Regions from separate parts of the Kribbella hippodromi genome, predicted to be linked through region 1. Evidence: predicted binding sites of a transcription regulator. Region 1 holds the regulator's gene; the other holds the start of a gene.
What was found. Region 1 encodes HrcA, which represses chaperone genes, less so after heat shock. Its sites were predicted from a motif close to TTGGCACTCGNNNNNNNCGAGTGCCAA; they were not measured.
Positions count from the first base shown of each region.

Region 2: the regulator HrcA is predicted to act here: its motif matches at 3,873-3,899, upstream of groL (chaperonin GroEL).

Region 1 covers NZ_BAAAPH010000012.1:59,140-66,390, forward strand. The annotation lists gene ABD260_RS19395 (NCS1 family nucleobase:cation symporter-1) at 1-2, opposite strand, end outside; gene ABD260_RS19400 (MBL fold metallo-hydrolase) at 86-853, opposite strand; gene ABD260_RS19405 (EF-Tu/IF-2/RF-3 family GTPase) at 956-1,441, opposite strand; gene ABD260_RS19410 (ThuA domain-containing protein) at 1,607-2,248, shown strand; gene ABD260_RS19415 (Gfo/Idh/MocA family protein) at 2,245-3,393, shown strand; gene hrcA (heat-inducible transcriptional repressor HrcA) at 3,470-4,492, shown strand; gene dnaJ (molecular chaperone DnaJ) at 4,542-5,684, shown strand; gene ABD260_RS19430 (16S rRNA (uracil(1498)-N(3))-methyltransferase) at 6,576-7,251, shown strand, end outside.
Region 2 covers NZ_BAAAPH010000005.1:301,757-309,007, forward strand. The annotation lists gene ABD260_RS10260 (ABC transporter ATP-binding protein) at 1-485, opposite strand, end outside; gene ABD260_RS10265 (glycerophosphodiester phosphodiesterase) at 619-1,584, shown strand; gene ABD260_RS10270 (PspC domain-containing protein) at 1,666-2,013, opposite strand; gene ABD260_RS10275 (SigE family RNA polymerase sigma factor) at 2,143-2,634, shown strand; gene ABD260_RS10280 (PASTA domain-containing protein) at 2,631-3,461, shown strand; gene ABD260_RS10285 (MmcQ/YjbR family DNA-binding protein) at 3,501-3,836, shown strand; gene groL (chaperonin GroEL) at 4,084-5,709, shown strand; gene ABD260_RS10295 (glycoside hydrolase family 6 protein) at 5,876-6,907, opposite strand; gene ABD260_RS10300 (guanyl-specific ribonuclease) at 6,973-7,251, opposite strand, start outside.

The sequences.
Region 1 (7,251 bases):
ACAAGTCCCACCCCATCCGGTCGGGCGAAGTCCGTACCGAACAAGTTGCGCGACGAGCGGAGTCCGTGTCAACGGATTGGTTCAGTTAGGGACCGAGCAGGGGGAGAGTTGGGCGTTGGGGCGTGCCGAGTGCCTGGTAGCCGCGGCGGATCGCGTCCTGGAGTTTGTCGACCGGCCAGGGCCAGTCCTCGGTGTGCTTCAGCGCGTCGTCCAGGGACGTGCCGGCGTGGTGCAGGGTCGAGATCGTGTTCGCGACCTTGCCCAGCTCGATGGCCTGATCCCGCGCGTACTCGATGTCGATCACCGCACCGTGCCCCGGAACGATCTTCACGGCCGGTGTCATCATCCCGACCACTGCCTCGATCGTGTCCGGCCATTCCATCGGGTACGAGTCGGGGCCGTACGACGGCGGGGCCGACTCCTCGAGCAGATCGCCGACGAAGAAGACGTCCACGTCCGGTACGGCGATGACGATGTCGCCGGAGGTATGCGCGTTGCCGACGTGCAACAGCTCCGCGCGGCGGTCGCCGAGGTCGATCACCTTGGCGGCGGCGAACCTGGTTCCGGCCAGGTTCTCCTCGGCGGCGGCGTTCTCGTGCAGGTAGACGGTCGCGTCGGTGAAGACGCTGTTGCCGGCCACATGATCGAAGTGGGCGTGCGTGTTGACGACCCACTTGACCGGCTGGTCGGTGAGCTCACGGATGTGTTCGCGGAGCTGCTCGGCCTCGGCGGTGGTGGCGCGGGTGTCGATCACCAGCGCACCGTCGGCGCCGACGACGAGGCCGACGTTCAGATCCCATTCGTCGTACCGGCGGACCCAGGTGCGATCGCCGATTTCGGCCCAAGCGCTCATGGATCAGACCCTACTTGCCGGAAAGCGAAGCCGAGGAAGCGGTCGTCCGACGCTGCTCCTTGCTGACGCTGCTCTTGCTGACGCTGCTACTTGCTGACACTGCTACTTGCTGAGGACGTCGCCCTTGAGGACCTGGTCGCGCTTGGTGCCCCGGAGCAGCAGGCCGACGTTGTCGCCGGTCTTCGCGGTCTTGACGGTCTTGCGGAACATTTCGATCCCGGTCACCTCGACCTGCAGCAGCGGCCGGCCGTCCCGGTTGACGATCAGCTGCTCGCCGACCGACACCGTGCCGGTCTGGATCCGGCCGGTCGCGACCGTTCCACGACCGGTGATCGAGAACACGTCCTCCACAGTCAGCCCGAACGACCCGACCGGCAACACGTCCTGCGGCCGCGGCGGAAAGGTGCCTGACGACGGCGAGCTGCCCGGTGAAGGCGAGGTGGCCGGTGAAGGCGAGGTGCCCGGTGACGGAGAGGCGTCCGGTGAGGGGAACACGTCCTGCGGGCGCGACCCGGCTTCGTGGCCGCGCGCGAGCAGTTCCTGTGGGTCCATCGGATTCGGTTCGCGCTTCCAGAACTTCCAGCCCATCCCTTGAGCCTAGTGCCCGCGCCGGAGCACCGGCGGCGCCGTACGCGCCGAGCCGGACACCTCACCGCCCATTCCTTGGGCCTGGTGGTTGGCAGGCCTGCTTCGGCCGACTTAAGGTCGCAAGTGTTCCGATCGCGGTTCCGAAACTTTCGAAGGGTGGCCGGTGTGACGACACGACGTGCTGTGGTGGTGCGAGGCGGTTGGGAAGGGCATTCCCCGGTCGAGGCGACCGACCTGTTCATCCCGTTCCTGGAGCAGAACGGCTACGAGGTGACCGTCTCCGGAAGCACCGAGGCGTACCTCGACCTGGACGGCGTCGACCTGATCGTGCAGTGCGTGACGATGAGCGAAATCGAGCCGGACCACTTCAAGGGGCTGGAGGCGGCGATCCGGCGCGGTACCGGGTTTGCCGGGTGGCACGGTGGGATCGCCGACTCGTTCCGGAAGAACGTGGACTACAGCTTCATCACCGGCGGGCAGTTCATCTCGCATCCGCACGGGTTCACCGACTATCGGGTCGACATCATTGCCGACGATCCGATTGTCGACAACATTGCGCACTTCGACGTACACACCGAGCAGTACTACGTCCACGCCGACCCGACGAACCGGGTGCTCGCGACGACGACGTTCGAAGCGCACCCGGACTACCCGTGGATCGAGGGCGCGGTGATGCCGGTGATCTGGACGCGCACCTGGGGCGAAGGCAAGGTCTTCGTCTGCACGGTCGGCCACAAATTGGACGACCTGGAAACCCCCGAGGTCCGCACAATCATCGAGCGCGGCCTCCTGTGGGCAAGCAAATGACCGGCCCCGCGAAGGGCGACGGGGCGGGTGCGGTGAGCGCCGGGGCGGGGGCGGTGACGAAGGTCGGGATTGTCGGGACCGGCGTCATCTCCGGCACGTATCTGGACCACCTGGACAAGCTGCCGGGTGTCGAGGTGGTGGCGGTTGCGGATCTGGATCGGAGTCGCGCCGAGGCGATCGCGACGGAGCACGACGGCATCCGCGCGCTGACGCCGGAGGAGTTGTACGCGGCTGACAACGTTGAGATTGTCATCAATCTGACAATCCCCGCGGCGCATGCAGCAGTGCACCAGGCCGCGCTGGCGGCCGGCAAGCACGTGTACGGCGAGAAGCCACTGGCCATGGACCGCGCCGAAGCCGAACCACTGCTGAAGTACGCCGCCGCCAACGACCTGCGCATCGGCTGCGCACCGGACACCGTCCTCGGAACCGGTACGCAGACGGCTCGCGCGGCGATCGACCGCGGTGACATCGGCACCCCACACGCCGCGACCGCGTTCATGGTCACCCCCGGCCACGAGCTGTGGCACCCGGCACCCGAGTTCTACTACCGCCCCGGCGGCGGTCCGGTCCTCGACATGGGCCCGTACTACGTGACCAGCCTCGTGACGCTGCTCGGACCTGTGGTCCGGGTCACCGCCCGCGCGGGCCGGGCGAAACAGCAGCGGACGGTCCACACCGGCCCACGCGCCGGGACCGTGTTCGACGTTGAGGTGCCGACGCATGTCACCGGGGTGCTGGAGCACGAGTCGGGCGCTCTGACCACAGTGCTGATGTCGTTCGACGTCTGGGCCGGGCGGCTGCCCCGGATCGAGGTGCACGGGACGGACGGCAGCCTGTCCGTGCCGGACCCGAACGCGTTCGACGGGACGGTGGAGATCGTGACCCCCGAGCGGCGCGAGTGGACCGAGGTCCCGGTTGCCGGCGGGTACGCCGGTGCGGGCCGGGGTGTAGGTGTCGCGGACCTGGCGCGGGCAGTACGCAACGGTGAGCCACATCGCGCGGACGGAGCGTTGGCATACCACGTACTCGACGTGCTGGAGTCGTTCGTCGACTCGGCGATCCAGGATCAGCCGCTCGATGTGGCGAGCACTGTGGCACGCCCCGCGGCCGTTCCGTTGGGAGCGTCGCCCGAGACCGCCTAGACTGGCACTCCGAACTTGTGAGTGCCAAGGCCCTTGAGCCCGAGGGTCCGTCGAGACGTCTGAGAGGGTGGTGCGCGTGCTGGACGACCGCAAGCTGGATGTGCTCCGCGCCATCGTCGAGGACTACGTGGCCACCCATGAGCCGATCGGGTCGAAGGCGCTGGTCGACCGGCACAACCTCGGCGTCTCGCCGGCCACCGTCCGCAACGACATGGCCGCGCTGGAGGAAGAGGGGTACATCACCCAGCCGCACACCAGCGCCGGCCGGATCCCGACCGACGCCGGGTACCGGCTGTTCGTGGACAAGCTGAGCACGGTCAAGACGCTGTCGGTCGCCGAGAAGAAGGCGATCACCTCGTTCCTGGCCGGAGCAGTCGACCTGGACGACGTCGTCCGCCGTACGGTCCGGCTGCTCGCCCAGATCACCCGCCAGGTCGCGATCGTGCAGTACCCGTCGCTGAATCGGTCGAGCGTGCGGCACATCGAGGTCGTCACGATGAGCCCGCGGCGGCTGCTGCTCGTCCTGATCACCAGCAACGGCCGGGTCGAGCAGCGGATCGTCGAGCACCCGCACGACGTCGACGAGCAGCTGATCGCCGACCTGCGCTCGCGGTTGAACACCGCCCTCGCCGGGCAGCGTCTGACCGACGCGGCGACGGTGCTGGCCGGCGTACCCGAGTTGTTCGCGCCGGGCGACCGGTCGCTGGTCGCGGCGGTCGTCACCACGCTGTTCGAGACGTTCACCGACGAGGTGGGCGAGCAGCGGATCGCGGTCGGCGGCGCCGCCAACCTGACCCGGTACGGCGACGACTTCGAGCGGAACGTGAAACCGGTGCTGGAAGCGCTGGAGGAGCACGTGATCCTGCTCAAGCTGCTCGGCGAGGCGACCAACCCGCAGACCCTGACGGTCCGGATCGGGCACGAGAACCCGTTCGAGGAGCTGGCCACCACCTCGGTGGTCGCGACCGGGTACGGGTCCAAGTCGGAGGCGCTGGCCACCCTCGGCATCGTCGGCCCGACCCACATGGACTACCCGAGCACGATGGGCGCGGTGCGTGCCGTCGCCCGGTATGTCAGCCAGATCCTGGCCGAGTCCTGACAGTGAAGACGAATATGCTGAAGATCCTCCCAACCCCCTGGTCTGGAGTATGAGCACCGATTACTACGCCGTCCTCGGCGTCAGCCGTGACGCGTCCGCGGACGAAATCAAGAAGGCGTACCGCAAGCTGGCGCGCCAGTACCACCCGGATGTGAACGACTCCGAGGACGCGCACCAGAAGTTCCAGGAGATCGGGCGCGCGTTCCAGGTGCTCAGCGATCCGCAGAAACGGCAGATGCACGACCTCGGCGGCGACCCGTTCGCCTCCGCGGCCGGCGGGCCGGGCGGCGCGGGCTTCGGGCAGGCGTTCACGTTCACCGACATCATGGACGCGTTCTTCGGCCAGACCGGCGGCGCCACCCGCGGTCCGCGGCCGCGGACCCGGCGCGGTCAGGACGCGCTCATCCCGCTCCGGATCGATCTCGCCGAGGCGGCCTTCGGGACCACCCGCGAGCTCAAGGTCGACACCGCCGTGCTCTGCCCGACCTGTAGCGGGTCCGGCGCGGCCGCCGGGTCCGAGCCGGTCACCTGCGAGATCTGTCACGGGCGTGGCGAGGTCACGCACACGCAGCGGTCGTTCCTCGGTGAGGTACGCACCATGCGCCCGTGCCCGAACTGCCGCGGCTTCGGCACCACGATCCCCAACCCGTGCGTCGAGTGCTCCGGAGACGGTCGTGTCCGGTCCCGTCGTACCGTCACGGTCAAGATCCCGGGCGGCGTCGACAGCGGTACGCGGGTGCAGCTGTCCGGTCAGGGCGAGGTCGGTCCCGGCGGCGGCCCGGCCGGCGACCTGTACGTCGAGATCGAGGTCGAGCCGCACGACATCTTCACCCGGAACGGCGACGACCTGCACTGCACGGTCACCCTGCCGATGACGGCGGCCGCGCTCGGTACGACGATCGATCTGCCGACGCTCGAAGGTGAGACGACGCCGCTCGAGGTGCGGCCCGGTACGCAGTCCGGGACGACGCAGACGCTGTCCGCGCGAGGTGTCCCGCGGCTGCGGCACGCCGGGCGCGGCGACCTGATCGTCCAGGTCATCGTCGAAACCCCCACCAAACTCGACGACGCCCAGGCCGAACTGCTCCGTCAACTCGCCGTCGCCCGCGACGAGGAACGCCCCCAAGGCCAAGTCCAAGCCACCCACAAAAGCGTCTTCGGCCGCCTCCGCGACGCCTTCGGCGCCCACTAACGTTCACCCCCGTCCAGCGGTGACGGGGCGGAGACCGCCTGCACCACGAACAACCCCCACGTATCGCAGCACCCGTGTACTGCAGCGCCCATGTACTGCACCCCCGGCGTACTGCACGCCCCGCGTGGGCCGCACCACCGAGCGGTCCGCACCACCCCGCGTACAGCACCATCCCCGCGTGCTGCACCCCCGCGCGGTCCGTGGTGCCCGCGCGGTTCACGATGCCTGCACGGCGCACGAGCCGCAGGGCGGCGCGCTGGGAGGGTTGCCCCCGCGGGTGGTGGGTTGCCCCCTGAAAATGTGAGGGGTCAACCCTGCAGCTCGAGGGCCAAGCTCGCTATCTCGGCAGGCGAGGTGTGCGGCACGGCGCCCGGGCGGCGGGCGTTCGGGAGGGTTGACCCGCGAGTGGTCGGTTAGCTCCGCGAGCGCGACGTTGCGCCCGTGAGTGGGGGGTTGCCCCCGCAGGTGGTGGGTTGCCCCCTGAAAATATGAGGGGCCAACCCTGCAGCTCGAGGGCCAAGCTCGCTCCCTCGGCAGGCGAGGTGTGCGGCGCGGCGCCCGGGCGGCGGGCGTTCGGGAGGGTTGCCCCGCGAGTGGTCGGTTAGCTCCGCGAGCGCGACGTTGCCCCCGTGAGTGGGGGGTTGCCCCCGCAGGTGGTGGGTTGCCCCCTGAAAGTACGAGGGGTCAACCCTGCAGCTTGGGGGGGCAAGCTCGCTCTCTCGGCAGATGAGGTGTGCCGCGCGGTGCTTGGGCGGCGGGGCGTTCGGGAGGGTTGCCCGCGCGAGTGGTGGGTTGCCTGCGTGAGTGGGGGTTGTCTCCTGGAAATATGAGGGGCGAGCCTGCGGTTGAGGGGCGAGCTGTCTCAGTCAGTGAATTGGAGGAGTCGGGCGGATGGGTGTCGCGGTGTTCTTTCACGCTGAGGTGGCGGGTGCTGGGCTGGCCGGGGGTGACGTGGCGGGTGCTGAGCTGGGCGGTGCCCCGGCGGGCGGTGCTGCGGTGGGTGGTGCCGGGGTGGGGGGTGCCGGAGTGGGCGGTGCTGCGGTGAGTGGTGCCCAGGTGGGGCGCGCTGGGGTGGGTGGTAGTGCGGTGGGTGGTGCTCAGGTGGGGCGTGCTGGGGTGGGGGGTGGTGAGTTGGTGCTTGGTGGGGCTGAGGGGCGGCATGCGGCGGTGGTGCGGCGGATTGGGATAGGGGAACGGATTCGGCTGACTGATGGGCGGGGGAGTTGGGCTGAGGGGCCGGTTGTGCAGGCCGGGAAGGGTGGGGTGACGGTTGCTGTGGAGGAGCGCGGTACCGAGCGGGCGCCGGATCCGCGGGTTGTGGTGGTGCAGGCGTTGCCGAAGGGGGAGCGGGCGGAGTTGGCGGTCGAGATGCTGACCGAGGTCGGTGCCGACGTGATCGTCCCGTGGAACGCGGAGCGCAGTCAGTTCCGTGCCAACCCCGAGCGGGTCGAGAAGACGCTGACGAAATGGCGCGCTTGGGCGTTCGAGGCCGGCAAGCAGTCGCGCCGTACGTGGTTCGCCGAGGTCACCCCGATCGCGAGTACGGCGGAGGTCGCGCGGTTGCTCG
Region 2 (7,251 bases), on a different contig from region 1:
ACCGCGACCACGAAGAACGCCACGATCGAGCCCGCGAACCGGGCCGAGATCTCCATCAGGTTGCCGATGTACGACAGGTCGCCCGCGCCGACGCTGACCACCTCTCCGGTGGCCAGGTGCTTCGGCAGCGTCGCACCCAGGTCCGCGGACTTCCGGGTGATCACCTGAACCGTCCGGTACGCGGCGGTGAGCCAGTTGGTGACCGCGAACCGGTGCCGCATGATGCCGGCGACCGCCTGCACCACGCCGACCGCGAACAGCAGGGCGGTCCACTGCAGCAACCGCTTGCCGTCGCCGGCCGCGACGCCCTCGTCGATGGCCCGGCCGAGGATCGCCGGGATGAACGCCTGCGCGCCCATCCACAGGATGCCGAAGGCCATCCCGCCGATGAGCGTGCGGGCCTGCCCGCGGGCGACCCACCACAGGTAGCGGGCCGGCGAGCGATGGTTCGGGACGCCGGGATAGGCGAGCGGGAGTTGTCTCATGGCCTCCTCAGGCTAGGTCTCGGCACGGACAGTTCGCATGCGAATTAGTCGTGACGGTGACGGTCGGTAGAGCTTCACCTTGCGTTGGGCAACGGGTTCCCGCCGGGCAATCTGCGGCCCCTGTCCTGGAATCATGTTGGTGATCGCGCATCGGGGAGCGAGTGGCTACCGCCCGGAACACACATCGGCCGCCTACCGGCTGGCAGCGGTGCAGGGCGCCGACTACCTGGAGCCGGACCTGGTCGCCACGCTGGACGGCGTCCTGGTCTGCCGGCACGAGAACGAGATCTCCAGTACGACCGACGTGGCCGATCACCCGGTGTTCGCGGACCGGAAGATCACCAAGATCGTCGACGGTACCGCGGTTACCGGCTGGTTCGTGGAGGACTTCACGTACGCGGAGCTGCGGACGCTGCGGGCCAAGGAGCGGATGCCGGCGCTGCGGGCGAGCAACACGGCGTACGACGGGCTGGAGGAGGTACCGACCTTCGACGAGGTGGTGGCGCTGGCCCGGCGCGAGTCGGCGCGGCTCGGGCGGCCGATCGGGGTCATCCCCGAGCTCAAGCACCCGGCGTACTTCCGGCGGCTCGGTCTGCCTCTGGAGGAGTTGCTGGCCGAGCGGATCGTGGCGCTGGGGCTACGCGCGGACGAGATCATGGTGCAGTCGTTCGAACCGACCAGTCTGCGTCGGCTGGCGGTGATGGCACGGGTACCGCTGGTGCAGCTGATCGACTCGGAGAGCGCGCCGAACGACTTCCTGCGTACTGGTGACGGCCGCTCGTACGCCGATCTCATGGCACCGTCCGGCCTGCGGGAGATCGCCACGTACGCGCAGGTGCTCGCACTGCACAAGGACCTGGTGATTCCGCGTACTGCTGACGGGTGTCTGGGGGAGCCGACCCGACTGGTCGATCAGGCACATCGCGCCGGACTGGCCGTACAGGCGTGGACGTTCCGGGCGGAGCGGCGCTTCCTGCCTACTGCTACTGATTTCGCTACTGAAGTCACCCGGTTCGCCGCACTGGGGCTACAGGGCATCTTCGCTGACCACCCTGATCAGGCTGTCGCTGTGCTGCGAAGCGCTGCGCTCAACGTGTGAGCCGCAGCGGGGTGACCGCTTGCTGTGGTCACCCCGCCTGGGTGGCTAGGGGTGCTGCGCCTGGTGCCGGCGCAGTGGTTGTCACGCCGCCGGGGGCTTGGTGCCGGTGTTGTTGCTGGTGTCGTCGTAGATGCGGGAGGCGATGTCGTTCTCGGTCGTGTTCTGCGGGTGGTTGACCGACTGCTGAACGTTCTGCCACACGGCCTTGCCGTCGGACTCGGGAATCACGATCCAGGCGACCGCGTACCCGATCATGGCGGCACCACCGGTGATCAGCGTCAGGCCGACCCAGCCGAGCCGTACCAGCGTCACGTCGACGTTCAGGTACTCGGCGATGCCACCGGAGACACCCGAGAGCATCCGCTGGTTGGCGGACCGCCGGAGGATCTTGCCGGAGAGGTTCTGGAACGGTGCGTTGGAGTTCGTCATGGCTCTACTGTCCCGTCTGAGCACCCCGCACCACATCCGGATCGGCACCGACCCACCCCTGACCCGCCCCTGACGACTTCCGTGGAAGCCCCACGACCCACGAGCCTGTCTCTAGGGGTGAGGAGGGACATGGACGACTTCGCTGAGTACGTCACCGCACGCTGGCCCACACTGGTCCGGTCGGCGGTTCTGTTCGGGTGCAGACCGGCCGAGGCCGAGGACCTGGTCCAGACGGCCCTGGAGCGCTGTCTGCTCAAGTGGAACCGGGTGCGGGTGGCTGAGGACCGGGATGCGTACGTACACCGCGTACTGATCAACTGCTTCCGCTCCGCGCGGAAGCGCCGCTGGCACGGTGAGCTGCCGTCCGCGACCCTTCCGGAGACTGCTGGTGCTGACGAGACGGCTGTCGTGGACGACACCGATGCAGTGATGCGGGCACTCGACCGGCTACCGGCAGACCAGCGCACTGCTGTCGTCCTGCGGTACTACGCGCACTTGAGTGAGCAGCAGATGGCATCAGCGCTCGGTGTGGCGACCGGCACCGTCAAAAGCCGGCTGTCCCGTGCGGTGAAGGCCCTGGCGAAGGACTCACATCTGGCAGAACTGCGAGCATCCCAATGAACGAATCGAACCTGACCCAGCTCCTGGAGCGCACCGCCGACCGGACTGCTGTCAGCGCGCCCCCACTAGCGGCGCTACACACAGGTGCCCGCCGGCGGCGCCGTCGCATGCTGGGAGCATGCGGTACGGCCGTGGTGGTTGCCGCTGCTGTTGTGATCGGCGTGGGTGTGCAGCTTGGCTCCCGTGCCTCTGTTGCTCCCGCTGCCCCGCCGACCCGGTTGGTCGGCTTCGGGCATGCTGCGATCGCCGTACCGGCCGACTGGCCCACCAACCGCAGCATGTGCGGTACGCCGCAGCAGGACACCGTACAGATCGACGATCCCAGTGCCGCGCGGTGCTGCTTCGCCTACCGTCGCAGCGGGCTCGAGAGCGTCGCGGTGCACAACGACCCACCCAGTACGGAATTCCAGGCCGACGAGACGTTCATCATCGACGGCGTACGCGCCGAACGGCAGCGGGGTGTCTGTTTGGTGGCGCAGCCCCAGTCGTCAGTGCGGACCTGTACGGGAACCGTAGTGATCCGGTCGATGGGCGTCTGGTTCCGGGCTGAGTCGTCGACCGGTGCCGCGGAGGTCGATCGACTGCTGGCGTCGATCCGGATCGTGAAGGACCAGGCCGGCGTACCCGGTTATCAGGTGCTCGACCTCAAGGCGCCGAAGCTGGAGAGCCAGGCGTACGCCGCGGAGCTGCTCGCGCTCGGCCTGAAGGCGAAGTACGAGTCGCGGAAATCGCCCGGCTACCCGCGCGGAACGATCCTCGGTGTCTCGCCCGCTCCGGGCACGATGCTGCGGCCTGGCTCGACGGTGACAATGACTGTGGCCGGCTGAGCCCGGAAACTGTCGGTGGGGGTGGTTAGCGTCCCGGGTATGGACGTGGCGGCGGTGGTGAAGGTGATGAATGGTCTGCCGGGGGCGGAGGAGCACGAGGGCTGGGCCGGGCAGCCGGTCTTCAAGGTCCGCAACAAGAGCTTCGCGTACCTGTCCCAGGATCAGGTCCGGATGCACCTGAAGGCGCTCCGCGAGGAGCAGGAGGCGCTGGTCGCGGAGAATCCGGACGTCTTCACCCCGTCCTGGGCCGGCGGCCGCTTCGCCTGGCTGGAGATCGACCTGGCCAAGGCCGATCCGGACGAGCTCCAGGAACTCATCACCGAAGCCTGGCGGCTGACCGCCCCCAAGTACCTGATCGCCCAGCTGACCGCGTGACGGGGCGGCCCGCGCCGGGGTTGGGTTGGGGGCTGGCTTGCACTCGGGTGGGGCGAGTGCTAATACTTGGTTAGCACTCCACGGGTGAGAGTGATAACTGCTCGGCTCGCCGGAGTGTGCGCAAGAAGACGGCCTCGATGAGGTGCCGGAGCGTGGCGGGACATGAGCGTCGCGACCTGGTGCCGTCCGTCGCGGGCATCGGAGCCGGCTGAACCACAAAGACTCGACGCGGGAGGACTCGCGGAGAATGCCCAAGCTGATTGCTTTCGATGAAGAGGCGCGCCGCGGCCTCGAGCGGGGAATGAACACCCTCGCCGACGCCGTCAAGGTGACGCTCGGCCCGAAGGGCCGCAACGTCGTGCTGGAGAAGAAGTGGGGCGCCCCCACGATCACCAACGACGGCGTCTCCATCGCCAAGGAGATCGAGCTCGAGGACCCGTACGAGAAGATCGGGGCCGAGCTCGTCAAGGAAGTTGCCAAGAAGACCGACGACGTCGCGGGTGACGGTACGACCACCGCCACCGTGCTGGCCCAGGCCCTCGTCCGCGAGGGGCTGCGCAACGTCGCCGCCGGCGCCAACCCGATGGGCCTGAAGAAGGGCATCGAGAAGGCCACCGAGGCGGTCAGCGAGCAGCTGCTCAAGCTGGCCAAGGACGTCGAGACCCGCGAGCAGATCGCGTCGACCGCGTCCATCTCGGCGGCGGACAACCAGGTCGGCCAGATCATCGCCGAGGCGATGGACAAGGTCGGCAAGGAAGGCGTCATCACCGTCGAGGAGAGCAACACCTTCGGCCTCGAGCTCGAGCTCACCGAGGGTATGCGCTTCGACAAGGGCTACATCTCGCCGTACTTCGTGACCGACACGGAGCGGATGGAAGCGGTCCTCGACGACCCGTACATCCTGATCGTGAACAGCAAGATCTCGAGCATCAAGGACCTGGTCCCGGTGCTGGAGAAGGTCATGCAGACCGGCAAGCCGCTGGCCATCATCGCCGAGGACATCGAGGGCGAGGCGCTGGCCACCCTGGTCGTCAACAAGATCAAGGGCACCTTCAAGGCCGTCGCCGTCAAGGCGCCGGGCTTCGGTGACCGCCGCAAGGCCATGCTGGTCGACATCGCCGTCCTCACCGGCGGCGAGGTGATCTCCGAGGAGGTCGGTCTGAAGCTGGACTCGGTCGATCTGGAGCTGCTCGGCCAGGCCCGCAAGATCGTCGTCACCAAGGACGAGACGACCATCGTCGAGGGCGAGGGCGACGCGGACCAGATCGCCGGCCGGGTGAACCAGATCCGGGCCGAGATCGAGAAGTCGGACTCCGACTACGACCGCGAGAAGCTGCAGGAGCGGCTGGCCAAGCTGGCCGGTGGCGTTGCGGTGATCAAGGTCGGCGCGGCCACCGAGGTCGAGCTGAAGGAGCGCAAGCACCGCATCGAGGACGCCGTTCGCAACGCGAAGGCGGCCGTCGAGGAGGGCATCGTCGCCGGTGGTGGCGTCGCGCTGCTGCAGGCGTCCGTGGCGGCGTTCGAGAAGCTGGAGCTCGAGGGTGACGAGGCGACCGGTGCGCAGATCGTGCGCCAGGCCGTCGAGGCCCCGCTGAAGCAGATCGCCGTGAACGCCGGCCTCGAGGGTGGCGTCGTGGTGGAGAAGGTTCGCAACCTCGAGCCGGGTCACGGTCTGAACGCCGCGACCGGTGAGTACGTGGACCTGATCGCCACCGGCATCATCGACCCGGCCAAGGTGACGCGCTCGGCGCTGCAGAACGCGGCGTCCATCGCGGCCCTGTTCCTCACCACCGAGGCCGTCATCGCCGACAAGCCGGAGAAGGCTCCGGCCGCTCCGGGCGGCGCGCCCGACATGGGCGGCATGGACTTCTGATCCAGTAGTCCGACAGCAAAAGGTCCCGGGCCCCACGGCCCGGGACCTTTTGCATGCCCGCCGCACCACAAGAGTGGATATCCACCGGCGTGGTGGGTTCTCCACCGGTATACGGGTGGAGGACCCACAAGAGCGGTGGATATCCACTCTTGTTGTGGGGTGGCGGTCAGGTGCCGGTGATGAGGTGGTGGGCGAGGAGGGGGGAGAAGGTGCGGGTGGGGAGGGTGGGGGTGAGGCCGCAGGGGCCGTCGGATTCGCCGGGGGTGCGGAGCCAGAGGTGCAGGTCGGTGGGGGCGGGGGCTGCCGCGGGTGGGGCGCCGAGTTTGCGGGCGGGTGGGTTGCAGGCGCTGCCGTCGGAGCCGTTGCCGTTGCGGCTGGTGTCGATCACGAAGTGCGTACCGCCGCCGAGCGCGGCGAGGATCTGGTTGCCCCGGGCGGTGGACTGTTCGGTACTGAAGTAGTCCGCCGTGTTCAGTGCGAAACCACGGATCTTGCCGACATCGGCGAGGCGGAGGCGGCGGGCGATCTCCTTCGGATCGGCGGAGCTGACGGCGCCGGCATCGAGGTACGCCCAGGTGTTCGGGTTCTTCGCGGCGAGCAGCCCCACCGCGTACTTGAGCATCGCGATCCGCCCGTCCCACTGCGCCGCCGGGTAACAGTCGAGTCGTGCGAGCGCGTTCGGTTCGAGGACGACGATCGCCGGCCGGGCGCCGATCCCGTCCGAGACCGCGGTGATCCAGTTCCGGTACGCGGCGTCGGTCGCTGCCCCGCCGCCGATCCCGCACTGCCGGCCGGGCAGGTTGTCGGTCACCAGCACCGGCAGTTTCCCGGCCCGGTCAGCCGCGGTCGTGTACGCCGTGACCGCCGCCTTCGCATCGCCGCTCCAGCTCCCGATCCATCGCGCCGATGGTCGGCTCGCGATCTTCGACGCAAGGGCGGTGTCCTCCGGGTGGCGGCGCGCGTACGCGGCGGCGGCTGAGGCCGGATCGACGTACAGCCCGTTCGTCAGCTTCAACGGGTCGCCACTCGCCTCGGCCGGCCCAGCAGTTGCCCGCTCACCTCCGGCCAGTCCGGTTCCAGGCAGTCCGGCTTCGGCCAGTCCGGGTGTGGGCCGGCCGAAGGCGAGCAGGGCGGCGGTCAGCAACAGGCCGGCCGTCAGCGAACGCGCGGTCCGGTGCGGCAGGCGCGAAGTCGGCATCGGTGCAGCGTCCTTCCGTCCAAGAAGTGATCACTCAACGTGCCGACGACATTACCGCCAGTGGATCAGCTGTTCTCGTCGACCTCGCAGAACGAGGCGTAGTGGTCGCCGGTGTAGTACACGTGCACGGGCGTGGTCTTCGCGCCGCCACCGATCAGCCGGCGGGCGCCACGGTCAGGCGAACCCGGCGTCTTCACGGTGTACTCGTGGTAGTACCCCGACGATTGACTCGGCAGGATGCCCTCCCGGTTCGAGAAGACGGTGCCGTCCTGGCGGTACGGGAACGGTCCGCCGGAGTGGATGAGCTTGAGGGTGTCGGAGGCCTGCGACGGCAGCGAGCTGAG